3 regions of the Bradyrhizobium sp. JR4.3 genome follow, and region 1 is predicted to be linked to each of the others. Evidence: predicted binding sites of a transcription regulator. Region 1 holds the regulator's gene; each other region holds the start of a gene.
The links. The regulator LexA, encoded in region 1, represses DNA repair genes until DNA is damaged. The targets are predictions, from matches to a motif close to TGTTCNNNNTGTGTTCNG.

Region 1 (4,464 bases):
TCGGCGACTGCACGCATTGCGATGTGGGGCGGCCGCGAGATCGCGATGCTGTTCATGGCTTCGCTGATTGCGGGACTTGCGACCACACCCTACGCCGCTTTCCACTTCCACCGTGTCACGCCGTTCGGCGTGCTCGCCAATCTCGGCGCGATGCCGGTGGTCTCGGCGCTGGTGATGCCGGCGGGGCTGTTGGGGCTGCTTGCTGCACCGTTCGGGCTGGACAGCGTGTTCTGGTGGCTGATGGGGATCGGCATCGACTGGATGGTCGCGGTCTCGCGCTGGGTCGCAGCATTGCCGGGTGCCGTCGGCCGCATCGCGGCGTTCGGGATCGGGCCGCTGATCGCGGCGAGCCTGGGAATCATCGTGCTGGGCTTGTTGCGGACGCCGCTGCGCTGGTCCGGCGCCCTGGTGCTGCTGGCAGCGATCCTCTGGGGACTGTCGGCGCGGCAGCCCGACATCCTGATCGCCGGGGATGGCGCGAGCGTCGCGGTGCGGGGCAAGGACGGATATCTGCACCTGATCAGGACCAGCAAGGACAGCTTTCTGCTCAAGGAATGGCTCGCTGCCGACGCCGATCCGCGCGATGCCGGCAGAGCCTCGCTGGCTGATGGCGTGTCCTGTGACGAATCCGGCTGCGTGACGCCACTGATCGACGGGAGGCTGGTCGCGCTGGCACTGCGGGTCGACGCTCTCGCCGACGATTGCAGTCGGGCCGCGCTGGTGGTGACGACGCGTCCCGCGCCGCCCGATTGCGCGGCGATGGTGGTCGATCGGCAGCGGCTCGCCAGCCAGAGCGCACTGGCGCTGACGCAGCGTGGTGACGGATTTGTGGTTCAGGCGGTGAGGGCGAGAGGCACGAGCCGCCCCTGGTTGCCGGCCGGCGCCGGCGAGGGTGATTTCGACGGCAGCCTTGCGCCGAAGGCGACCGCGCCCCGCATCAAGGACGCAACGCCGGCGGAGACCGACTTGCAGGCCGACGATTGATCTGATGGTGCGGAGCAACGCAGCGGGTCGGTGCGTCCGCTCGGATTCGCTGGCGCAAACCACACCATCTCGCCGGCCACGGCGCCGGCGATGGCAATTCAATCCTGACCTCCGACCTCGTAGCCGGAGGGCGGCTGTTTCAGCCGATCGGCAGGTGCGTGACGGTCGGCTGCCTGTCGGCGATGATCTGCGCCTTGTGCTCGCGCTCGATGACCGACTGGGTCACAGGCAGTTGCAGCACGGTCGCGCGCTGGCCTTCGACGAGCTGCGTCACCAGCACAAATTTGCCGTCGGGGAATTCGATCGCGTCATGATGGCGGTCGGGAACGTGCGGATCGATCTTGCCGAACTTGCCCACGCGGGAATTGATGGTCCGCGTCCAGATCCAGCGATTGTCGTAGCGGACGTCGTCTGCGAAGGCGAGCTCCGTTCCCGGCAGCAGGCAGACGGCAACAGACGGATCGGCTGCGGAGGCGAAGCCGCGCGTCGAGGTGCCGCGGAAATTTGTCGAGACGATCGTCTCGCCGACTTCGGCGGGGCGCGACGCGACGGCATGCAGGCTGTAGTCACACATCGGGTGCTCCTCATGCTGGGATAGCAACCCGCGTCTCTTATCGAGGCGCAGGCCTCTATCAGAGTTGAAGCACGAAAGCTCTGCTCGGTTGTGGGCAAATCTGCGGCTGGTTTCCGCAAGCCGCGATCACATTATCTTTCCCGAATTCAATAGGAACAAAGCGAGTTGCGATGCATTCGGGAGGCGCATGCGCGAATCTTGCCGGCTGGTGCAACGACCTCGATCGCTGGTCGCTGTTTCCTCGCACACCCGAGCCGCGAAGCGGTGCTGTTTCGGTGCTGCTTCGTGGGCGTCGCGAGGAGCCAGCGCCGGAGGAGGGGCCGGATAGTCTGTGCAGAACCAGAAAGACTATCCAGCCGGAGCGGACGATGATCCGCTCCAATCTCTGACCGGCGATGCCGATCGGAAGCGCGCGAGGCGCCAACTTCTCCAGGTATCAAGTACGTCCGGTATCAGTACTTCCGGTAAAGCCCGATCAGCTTGCCCTGAATCTTCACCCGATTGGGCGGCAGGATGCGGACCTCATATGCAGCGTTGGCGGGCTCGAGCGCGATCGAGGCGCCGCGACGGCGGAAGCGCTTCAGCGTCGCTTCCTCGTCGTCGATCAGCGCCACCACGATGTCGCCGGTATCGGCGCTCTCGTTGCGCTGAATCAGCGCCATGTCGCCGTCAAGGATGCCGGCATCAACCATGGAATCACCGCGCACTTCCAGCGCGTAATGTTCGCCCGAGCCGAGCATGTCGGGCGGTACGCTGATGGTGTGGCTGCGTGTCTGCAACGCCTCGATCGGCGTGCCGGCCGCGATGCGGCCCATCACCGGTACCGCCACGGGGCGTTCGCCCTCGTCCGCGGGCAGGCTGGAGCCCGCACGCACCTTGCCGAGATTGCCCTCGATGACGCTCGGGGTGAAGCCGCGGCGGCTGCCGGCGGCTGCCTGGAGCTCCGGCAGCTTGATGACTTCAATCGCACGGGCGCGGTTGGGCAGGCGTCGGATGAAGCCACGCTCCTCGAGCGCCGTGATCAGGCGATGGATGCCCGACTTCGAGCGCAGATCGAGCGCATCCTTCATCTCGTCGAAGGAGGGCGGCACGCCGCTTTCCTTCAGACGTTCACTGATGAACCGCAGAAGCTCGTATTGTTTGCGCGTTAACATCTCGACCAAAGTCCCCCGGTTGATGTCGTCCGATTCCGAGACGCAGAATTCGGCAATAAGCCGCTACATGCTCGAAACAAATCATGAACGGACACTATATGTTCGATACATGTTCCGCAACTGCTTAATTTACCGTGAACAGAGCAAACTCCGCGGAACGCGCGTTGCGGGGGTGCTCAGACGGGGAGCCGCAACACTTCGCAAGCTGTGCCGGCTTCGGCCTTCGGCGCGAATGGTGCGCGCACGAGAAGTACCTGTGCTGCAGCGAGATTCGCAAGCAGCGAAGAGTCCTGATGGTTGACGGGAAGAACGACGCGTGTGCCATCGTCACGCTCCTCCAGATGCGCGCGCAGATAGTCCTCGCGCTGGTCGTTGGCGCCGACGCCGCGGCCGAGCACGGCGCGTTCGCGGCGATGGTGAATCACTGAACGGCCCGACAGGGCGCGAATCAGCGGCACCATGAACAGGAAAGCGCACACGTAGGACGATACGGGATTGCCCGGCAGGCCGATCACACCCATTGCGCCGAGGCGCCCATGCATCATCGGCTTGCCTGGCCGCATCGCGATCTTCCAGAACGCCATCGCGATGCCTTCGTCCCTCAGTGCCTGCTGGACCAGATCGTGGTCGCCGACTGATGCGCCGCCGGTCGTGATCAGGATGTCGGCGCCGCTCTCACGGGCGCGGCGGATGCCCGCGGTGGTCGCCTCCAGCGTGTCGGCGGCAATACCGAGGTCGATGGTCTCGGCGCCCTCGCTGCGGGCGAGCGCGTGCAGGGCGTAACCGTTGGAATAGACGATCTGGCCGTGGCCGGGCGTGGTGCCCGGCATCACCAGCTCGTCGCCGGTGGCGAGAATCGCGACCTTCGGACGCCTGAAAACGGCAAGGTGCGGATAATTCATTCCGGCGGCGAGCGCGAGGTCGCGCTCGGTGAGACGACTTCCCTTGCGCAGGAGCACGTCGCCCTCGCGGAAATCGACGCCGGCGGGGCGGATGTGCCGTCCGGCGATCGCGGCTTCCTTGATCGTGATCCGCTGGCCGGCGGCGACCGTGTCCTCCTGGATCACGACGGCGTCCGCGCCACCGGGAACGACCGCGCCGGTGAAGATCCGTACGGCCTCGCCGGCGCCGATCGTCCCGGCGAACGGTCGGCCCGCCGCGACTTCGCCGATGACGGTCAGCTCCGAATCGATCGTCGCGGCATCGGCCGCGCGCACCGCGTAGCCGTCCATCGCCGACATCGCCTGCGGCGGCTGCGTGCGCCGCGCCGCGACGTCACGCGCGAGCACGCGATGGTAGGCCTCGTCGAGGGAGATCATTTCTTCCGGCAGCGGCTCTGCACCCGCCAGCACCGCGGCAAGCGCGTCGGAAACCGGCATCAAGGCCACGGCGAAAACTCCTGCTCGGCACGTTCGGGCGAATGTTCCGCACGTCTTCTAGCCGAGCGCGGGCGCAGAGGCAAAAACGGCTGAGCGGGCACAGTCATCCCGCCGCTTCACATTGTTCCGGAAGGCAGGATCAAGCGCGTCGCGGCATGATCCGAAGAACCTGACAAATCGGCAGGAGAGTGGTCATGGAAGCGACGAAAATCACGGCAAGGAAAATCACGGCAAGGCGAGAACGACGAGCGCCCTGGCCTGCATCGATCAGCTCCCTGCCTGCCCGGGAGTTACGTCGGGCGCCTTGGCTCCCTGGTCTTTGTCGGGCAGCGGATCGGCCTGGGATTTCAGGTCGGCGGCCTTGCTCACAAGC
Region 2 (4,464 bases), on a different contig from region 1:
CCACCTTGATGGTGCGGCGATGGTTCGGCGGGCGCCGCTCCGGCACCTCGACCTCAAGCTCGCCGGTCAGATATTTGCCGGTCAGCGAGTTGGGGTTGCGCATGATCTCGGCGGGCGTGCCTTCGGCGATGATGTTGCCGCCATGCATGCCGGCACCCGGGCCGATGTCGAGCACGTGGTCGGCGAGCAGGATCGCGTCCTCGTCGTGCTCGACCACGATCACGGTGTTGCCGAGGTCACGAAGTCTCTTGAGCGTGTCGAGCAGGCGCGCGTTGTCGCGCTGGTGCAAGCCGATCGAGGGCTCGTCGAGCACATAGAGCACACCTGTCAGGCCCGAGCCGATCTGCGAGGCCAGGCGGATGCGCTGGCTCTCGCCGCCGGACAGCGTGCCGGAGGAGCGGGACAGCGTGAGATAGTTGAGGCCGACGTCGAGCAGGAAGGTGAGGCGCTCGCGGATCTCCTTGAGGATGCGGCCGGCGATCTCGTTCTGCTGGGTGTTCAGCGCCTCCGGCACGGTCTCGAACCACGCGCCGGCGCCCTTCACTGACATCTCGGAGATGTCGCCGATATGCTTGCCGCCGATCTTGACGCAGAGCGCCTCGGGCTTGAGCCGAAAGCCGTGGCACGCCTCGCAGGGCACGTCGTGGAAGTACTTCGCCAGCTCCTCGCGCGCCCACTCGCTCTCGGTCTCGCGATAGCGGCGGTTGATGTTGGTAATGACGCCCTCGAACGGCTTCTTGGTGTCATAGGAGCGGACGCCGTCCTCGTAGGAGAACTTGATCTCGTCCTCGCCGGAGCCGTGCAGGATCGCATTCTGCGTCTTCTTGGGCAGATCCTTCCATTTGGTGGTCAGCGTGAACTTGTAGTGCTTGCCGAGCGCAGTCAGCGTCTGAATGTAATAGGGCGACGAGGACTTGGCCCAGGGCGCGATGGCGCCCTTGCCGATGGCTAGCTCCTTGTCGGGGATGACGAGGTCCTCGTCGACATGCTGCTCGACGCCGAGGCCGCCGCAGGCGGGGCAGGCGCCATAGGGATTGTTGAACGAGAACAGCCGGGGCTCGATCTCGGGGATGGTGAAGCCGGAGACAGGGCAGGCGAACTTTTCCGAGAACAGCATGCGCTCGGGTCCGCTCTTGTCGTGGATCTTGGCCGTCTTCTTTTTCTCTTCCGCGGGGGCTGCTGCAGCCGGCGCGTCCGCGAATTCGATCACGGCAAGACCCTCGGCGAGCTTCAGCGCGGTCTCGAAGCTTTCGGCGAGGCGCTGGCCGATGTCGGGGCGCACCACGATGCGGTCGACGACGACGTCGATGTCGTGCGGGAATTTCTTGTCGAGAACAGGCGCTTCCGCGAGCTCATGGAAGGCGCCGTCGATCTTGACGCGCTGAAAGCCCTTCTTGAGCCATTCGGCGAGCTCTTTGCGGTACTCGCCCTTGCGGCCGCGCACGACCGGCGCGAGCAGATAGAGCCGGGAGCCCTCCGGCAGCGCCAGCACGCGGTCGACCATCTGCGAGACGGTCTGGCTCTCGATCGGCAGGCCGGTGGCGGGCGAATAGGGCACGCCGACGCGCGCCCACAGCAGGCGCATGTAGTCGTAGATTTCGGTCACCGTGCCGACGGTGGAGCGCGGGTTTTTCGATGTCGTCTTCTGCTCGATCGAGATCGCCGGCGACAGGCCGTCGATCTGGTCGACGTCGGGCTTCTGCATCATCTCCAGGAACTGGCGGGCATAGGCCGATAGCGATTCGACGTAGCGGCGCTGGCCCTCGGCATAGATGGTGTCGAACGCGAGGGAGGATTTGCCGGAGCCTGACAGCCCCGTGAACACGACGAGCTTGTCGCGCGGAATTTCGACGTCGACGTTCTTGAGGTTGTGCTCGCGCGCGCCACGGATCGTAATCGCGCGCAGGTGTGCTCCCGCGTTCTGTTGTTGGCGCTTCGCCTTGATCACTTCATCCATCCTGGTGGTCCTCAGGGAATCCAAAAGCGCGCGATCGCGCCAACTTGACAGGCGCGCATCGCCCGGAACCGGGATCGGCGCCGATGGGTAAGTAAGCGAACGTAGGAAGAACAGGGACGGATTTCCAGTGGCGTTTGCGAATCGTCAACGGATTGTTGGCGCGCTGGCGGCATCTGGCAGGAGCACGGCTTGCGGAACTGCGCGTGACCGGTCCCGTTCAAACAAAAAGGCCGGCGCGAGGCCGGCCTTTCGTAACACGATGGCGTCGATAGCGAAGATCAGTACTTCGCGACGATCGGGCCCCCGAAGTGATAGTTCACGCCGACCTGCACGGTGTGAAACTCGAGCGTGCCGGTGGGCAGGGCGCCCGAGAAGTAGGTCTCGCCGCCGAGGCTGCGAAAGAGGTACTCGCCCTTGACCGACCACTGCGGAGCGAAGAACGCTTCGACGCCCGCACCGACGGTCCAGCCGGAGTGCCACTTGCTGTCGGAAGCGGTCACGCCGAGCGCGCTGATGCTGAGCTTGTTGTCGATCCAGGCGTAACCACCGGTGCCGTAGAACAGGACGTTGTTGACGGCGTAGCCGATGCGGCCGCGCACGGTGCCCATCGCATCGGTCTTCGAGCTGAGGGTGGTGCTGACGAGGCCGAAGCCGGGGACGGCAACGGGGCCGGTGACCGACGCGCTGACGTCAGCCCAGGAACCATCGGCCTCGATGCCGAACACGACATTGCCGGTCTGCCAGTTGTAGCCGGCAGTACCGCCGACGAAGCCGCCCTTCATCTTCGGGTCGGTCGAGGAATTTTCCCAGGCGCCGCCACCGACGATACCGAGGTAGAAGCCGGTCCAGTTGTAGACCGAAGCCATGGCCACCGGAGCCTTGGTGTAGGGGCGCGCCGCCAGATCAGCGGCCGAAGCCGGGGCAGCGAGTGCGAACAAACAGGCCGAAGCCAACCAAATCTTTTTCATCTTCAGTAATCCCAGTCCCAGTTTCTGTTGTCCCTCCCTGTTCCGGAAGAGCATCGGACGCCGTGGTCCAACTGATATCGTCCATACACCGGTGAAGCCGCAAGTTGTGTCACTGAAAAGCAACAGCGATCGGAAAACGGAACGGCTATTGACCTATTGATATCGCAGAACCGCACAGCAAAAGGCCGGCACGAGGCCGGCCTTCGAAGTGCTCTATTCCAGCGCGATCAGTACTTTGCGATGACCGGACCGCCCCAGCGATAGTTCAAGCGGACGAGGCCCATATCGACGTCCTGGCGAATCCGGTCGCTGCCGAAAACCGCACCCGCGGGCGTTGTGAAGCCGATCGTGCGATCGCCAAGGAAGATGTGGTCGTATTCAAAGCCCAGCGACCAGTTTGGAGCGAAGCCGAACTCCAGACCGGCACCAACCGTGCCACCCCAGCGAGTCTCCCGCGCCGAGGCCAGCAGCGCGCCCGCGCCGGGCGTGCCCGCCGCAGCGTAGATGTCGTACTTGTCGCCGACGACGGCGGCGCCGCCCTTCACGTAAAGCAGCACGTTGTTCCAGGCGTAACCGATCTGACCGGTGATGAGCCCGAAAGAGTCGATGCGGGAACGGTTGCGATCACCCGTGACCAGGGCGGTGCCGGGGAAAAGTGTGCTCACGTTGTCGCCCCGGAAGTCGGCCCAGTTGCCTTGGCCTTCGAGGCCGAACACCCAATTGGTGGACTGCCAGCGATAGCCGATCTGGCCACCGACCGTGCCGCCGACCGCGTTATGGCAGCCTTCCCCGACCAAAACGCCGGTCGCGGGCGTGACGAAGTCCCAGCACGTGTGGCTCGAGCCACCGCCGCCGTTGATGCCGATGTAGAAGCCGCTCCAATCGTAGATGGTGGCAATCGCCGGCGCCGGAGCCTTGGTGTAGGGACGCGCGGCAAGATCCGCCGCGCTCGCGGGAGCCGACAGGCCCATCGCCACTGCACTGATTGCACCAATAAGAAGCTTATTCATTGCCAGTCTCCCCAGGTTCGTCCGCTTCTTTCTTCCCCGAAGCGGTTGATCAGGCACGAGGGCCCATATGATTTAAGTCCGAGGAAACCGTAGCTCTACGGAGCGGCAAAGTCCGTCTCCGAAATGCAACAAGAACGGGGCCGTGCGAGGACCCATAACTTGCTGAATGTTAAGCTCTTTCCTTCGCTTTTGGGAACCTACAAAGGTTCCAATCGACGCGTGCCTTCCCGCAGTACATTGGCCGATCGACGCCACATATTCGATGCTGAAGTTCGCCAAGAACAAATCTGGAACAAGCCGGAGGTCGATGCTATATGTGGGGATAACCGGAGGGGCGACGGACTGATCGTCGTCCGCAAGCGTTCGGCGAGCGTATAGGGTCGCCTCAACAGGCACGGTGGAGCGCGGGGAGCGGACCGGCCTTCTTGAATTCAGTGGCATTCGGAGCGGAGAGCGGAGATGGCGGGAAGCGTCAACAAGGTCATTCTGGTTGGAAATCTCGGCAAGGATCCTGAAATCCGCCGCACCC
Region 3 (4,464 bases), on a different contig from region 1:
AGGCTTGTCGAACAGCCGCAACGGACGCAGCGGCGGCTCACTTTCAGTGCGCGCGGGCCATTCGGCCTGCATGGCCACGGCGAGATGATGCTGGGCAGGCGCCGCCAGCACCGCACATTCGGGGATATGGGTATCCTCAGGCAGGTGCACGACGACGCGCTTTCCGCCGATACGCGCGGCGATGCGGTCGATCAGCGCAGCAAGCTCGTCATTGTCGTGGACATGGGCATCGAGATCGCGCTGCTCCTGCACCACGATCTCGGTGCGGCTTGCCGACAGCCGCACCATGTCGAAGCCGAAGCCGGGATCGAGCGGATCGGCGAGTGCATCGAGACGCTCGCGGAACAGCCGGTCGACGACCGCGCTCCGCGTCACGGGACGTCCGGTCTCGACCATGATCGCACGCACTGCGCCGTCGGTACGGAAGAAGGTGGCCTCAAGCCGGCGCGCGCCCTTGCCCTGCTTCTCCATCGACGCGATCAACGTGTCCGCCAGGCGCGACAGCGTCATCGCGATCATGGTGTCGGTCGCGATCGGCTCGGCAAAGCGTTTCTCCACGATGTAATCGGGCAGCGGCTTTCGTGGATTGATCGGCGCATCGCCCTGCCCCAGCGCATGCGCGAGCAGTGTGGAGAATCGTGCACCAAACCGCGCCGTGATTTCGCTCGGCGTTCGCGAGGCCACATCCCCGATGGTCTTCAAGCCGGCGCGGCGCAGGCCGGTGGTGATGGCCTCACCCGCACCAAGCGCGGACACCGGAAACCGGCTGATTGCCGCCGCCTCCCCGTCATCGGCAACGATGCTACCGGATGCCTGCCGCGTCAGCGTGCGCGCGCAGACCGAGGTGCCGGCGACCGCCGCGCTGACGGCAAAGCCCTGGCGATCGAGGGCACGGACAAGGGTTTGCAACAGCGCAGCCTCGCCGCCGAACAGATGCGCGCAGCCGGTGATGTCGAGGAACAGCCCGTGCGGCGGATCGAGCGCCACCAGCGGCGTGAAGCGGTCGCACCAGTCGGCGATGTCGCCGATCGTCTTGGCATCGGCCACGGCATCGGCGTCGAACACCTTTAAATCAGGACACATCGCCCGGGCATTGGCCAGCGGCTGGCCGATATGCAGACCGAGGCGCTCGGCCGCCTCGTCCAGCGCATGGATCACCAGCGCGTTGCTGTCCTTGATGACGACAATGCTCGGATCATTGGTTCTACCCAGCCCGACGCCGTCGAAGAACCGCTGGATCCGGTCGATGGGCAGGCGCGGCAGCCACAGGCTGAGGATACGCCGACGATTCAGAGAACTGGCACTCATCACATTTCCATTCCATGATCCACCGGCCACACGGGCCATGACGATTGCGCAGGAGCTCGGCATCGAAGCGCGGCGCACCCCAGGCACTCCACATCGTGCCCGGCGGCGAATGCGCCGCGCGCAGCATCCACCTGGTCTCGGCGGTCGAGGGCAAAGGTTGCGCGGCCATCCGCAGCAGCAAGCCGGTGACACCGGAAGACTGCGCAGCCAATGTCAGCTTGCGGCTCGCTACGAGATCGAACTGCCTCGTCTCGCCCCAGAGCTCGAGCACGACGGCGCCCAGCGCGTCGCAGGCGAGTGCATCAGCCGACGTGCGCAGCGCGCTCTCCACGTCGGCAGCGCGCACCATCACCATGCGACGCGGATCGAGACCGATCTCGGCGAGCCCGCTCATCGACAGCGCGCCGGTTTCAATTTCCGAAAAATCCTGCCGCACCCACAGCAGCGGCTTGCGTGCCGTCACGCGCCCCGCAAGTCCCGTGACAAAGCCGGTCGCGGTCGCGCCCTGACGTCCCTCGCAAAACACCTCGTGGATTGCCGCGCGCGCGAGCCCGCCCTTTAGCGCGCTGTCGGCCTCGCGGTGGCCGAGCGCGACACGGTCGCGATGATGCACGACCTCCGCCGTCTCGATGCGCTCGATCTGGCCGCGCAAGGCTGCAAGCGCGCTTGTTCGTGCGCCGCTCATATACGCCGCTCCTCAAGGGTTGATTGCCGGTGGCTCTCAAAAAGAGAACCAGCGGCTAGCTCATTTGTTCATGATATGTTCTAATATAAAGCTAACGACGCCCCGGGAGTCAATCGAATTGGCGGGCCTTGGGATTCGTGAGCTGAATCAAAGGGATTCCAATATGGACGTGCAACGCAAGCTGGAAATCCTGGCGGACGCCGCCAAGTACGACGCGTCCTGCGCCTCCAGCGGCACCGAGAGGCGGGATTCCAGCGACGGCAAGGGCATGGGCTCGACCGCGCCCGGCATGGGTATCTGCCATTCCTACGCGCCGGACGGCCGCTGTATCTCGCTGCTCAAGGTGCTGCTGACCAACGCCTGCAATTACGACTGCCTCTATTGCGTCAACCGCGCCTCCTCCAACGTGCCACGTGCCCGCTTCACCATCGACGAAGTGATCAAGCTGACGCTCGACTTCTACCGGCGCAATTACATCGAAGGACTGTTTCTCTCCTCCGGGATCATCCGTAACCCCGACTACACCATGGAGCAGGTGGTGAGCGTCGCGCGAAAACTGCGCGAGGAGCATCACTTCCGTGGCTACATCCATCTCAAGACTATTCCCGAGGCCGACGATGCATTGATCTCCGAGGCCGGCAAATATGCCGACCGTCTCTCCATCAACATCGAGATGCCGCAGGAGACGAGCCTGCAGCAATTCGCGCCCGAGAAAGACGTGCGCGCGATCCGCCGCACCATGGGCCGGCTGCGGCTGAAGCTGGACGAGGCCGAGGAAAGCCGCAGCGCGAAGACGAAAGCCAAGCCGCAGCGCTTTGCGCCGGCCGGCCAGAGCACGCAGATGATCGTCGGCGCCGACGCAGCCTCCGACCACACCATCCTCCACACCAGCGCCAATCTCTACGGTTCATACCGGCTGAGGCGCGTCTATTATTCCGCATTCAGCCCGATCCCCGATGCCAGCCGCGCGCTACCTCTGCGCGCGCCGCCCTTGCTGCGCGAGCACCGTCTCTACCAGGCCGACTGGCTGATGCGGTTCTACGGCTTCGACGTCGGCGAGATCGTCGACGACAGTGCGATGCTGCCGCTCGACATCGATCCAAAACTCGCCTGGGCATTACGCCACCGCGACCGTTTCCCGCTCGACGTCAACCGCGCCAGCCGCGAGGAATTGTTGCGCGTGCCAGGCTTCGGCACCAAGGCGGTCGAGCGCATCATCGCGGCGCGCCGCACGACCACCATCCGCGTCGCCGATCTCGCGCGGCTGCATGTGCCCCGCAACAAGGCGCTGCCGTTCATCGTCCTCAGCGATCACCGGCCCACGCCGCATCGCCTCGACGAGGCACGGCTGATCGAACGGTTCAAGCCGAAGGCAACACAACTGGGATTTGGCTTCTGATGCAGTACATCACCCTCGAGAACGAAACCGATTTCGATGGCTGGCGTAAAGCCGCGCGTAGCCTCGTGCTTCACCAGGTGAATCCGGCCGACATCACCTGGGCCGTACAGGGCGGCGAAGCGGAACTGTTCGCGCCACTGTCGCCGGCACCGCTGCCGGCGGGTGGCGATGGCACCTTCAACGTGCCTGCAAGATTCGTCGAGCTCGCCAAGGCCGCGATCCTGCATCGCGATCCCGAGCGTTTCGCGGTCCTCTATCGCCTGCTGTTTCGGCTGAAGGACAATCACGACCTCATAGAGGTCGCGACCGATCCCGATGTTGCGCAAGTCACGGCCATGGCAAAGACGGTCTACCGCGACGAGCACAAGATGCATGCTTTCGTGCGCTTCCGCGAGATCGGCAGGGAACGCGAAGCACACTACGTCGCCTGGTTCGAGCCCGAGCATCATATCGTCGAGCTCGCCGCGCCGTTCTTCGCCAAGCGCTTTGCCGACATGCCCTGGTCGATCCTGACGCCGGACCTCTGCGCGCATTGGGACGGCCACGCGCTCTCGTTCACGTCTGGCGTCGACAAGAGCGAGGCGCCGGGCGAAGACCGGCTGGAGGAAACCTGGCGGCGTTACTACGCCAGCACCTTCAATCCGGCCCGCCTGAAGGTGAAGGCGATGCAAACGGAGATGCCGAAGAAATATTGGAGGAACCTGCCCGAGGCTTCGATCATTAAGCCCTTGATCGAGGACGCCGAGCGCATGACCGGCGCCATGATCGCCAATGCCGCAACCGATCCGCACAAGCCTCAAAGGCGGCCGGAGGCTCCGATGAAACGCAAGACCGCAGCCGACGACCTCGATGCGCTCCGCGAGGAGGCCGCCCATTGCCGCGCCTGCCATCTGTACAAGGACGCGACCCAGACCGTATTCGGCGAAGGCCCGAAGTCCGCCAATATCATGCTGGTCGGCGAACAGCCCGGCGACAAGGAAGACCTCGCCGGCCATCCCTTCGTCGGTCCGGCCGGCCAGATGCTCGACCGGGCGCTGCAGGAAGCCGGCGTCGACCGCAAGAAGGTCTATGT

Region 2: a site for LexA is predicted at 2,053-2,070, ahead of uvrA (excinuclease ABC subunit UvrA). Genes of this name have one in related genera too.
Region 3: a site for LexA is predicted at 2,059-2,076, ahead of ABIB91_RS28640 (putative DNA modification/repair radical SAM protein). Genes of this name have one in related genera too.

What each region holds. Positions count from the first base shown of each region.
Region 1 covers NZ_JBEPQF010000031.1:55,743-60,206, reverse strand. Annotated here, with positions in the region: partial or broken gene ABIB91_RS33170 (ComEC/Rec2 family competence protein) at 1-984, shown strand, start outside; gene ABIB91_RS33165 (hypothetical protein) at 1,124-1,558, opposite strand; gene lexA (transcriptional repressor LexA) at 2,011-2,712, opposite strand; gene ABIB91_RS33155 (molybdopterin molybdotransferase MoeA) at 2,889-4,100, opposite strand; gene ABIB91_RS33150 (hypothetical protein) at 4,359-4,464, opposite strand, start outside.
Region 2 covers NZ_JBEPQF010000003.1:48,324-52,787, forward strand. Annotated here, with positions in the region: gene uvrA (excinuclease ABC subunit UvrA) at 1-1,957, opposite strand, end outside; gene ABIB91_RS06130 (outer membrane protein) at 2,236-2,925, opposite strand; gene ABIB91_RS06135 (outer membrane protein) at 3,153-3,935, opposite strand; gene ABIB91_RS06140 (single-stranded DNA-binding protein) at 4,395-4,464, shown strand, end outside.
Region 3 covers NZ_JBEPQF010000022.1:51,960-56,423, reverse strand. Annotated here, with positions in the region: gene ABIB91_RS28650 (Y-family DNA polymerase) at 1-1,308, opposite strand, end outside; gene ABIB91_RS28645 (ImuA family protein) at 1,205-1,993, opposite strand; gene ABIB91_RS28640 (putative DNA modification/repair radical SAM protein) at 2,157-3,392, shown strand; gene ABIB91_RS28635 (UdgX family uracil-DNA binding protein) at 3,392-4,464, shown strand, end outside.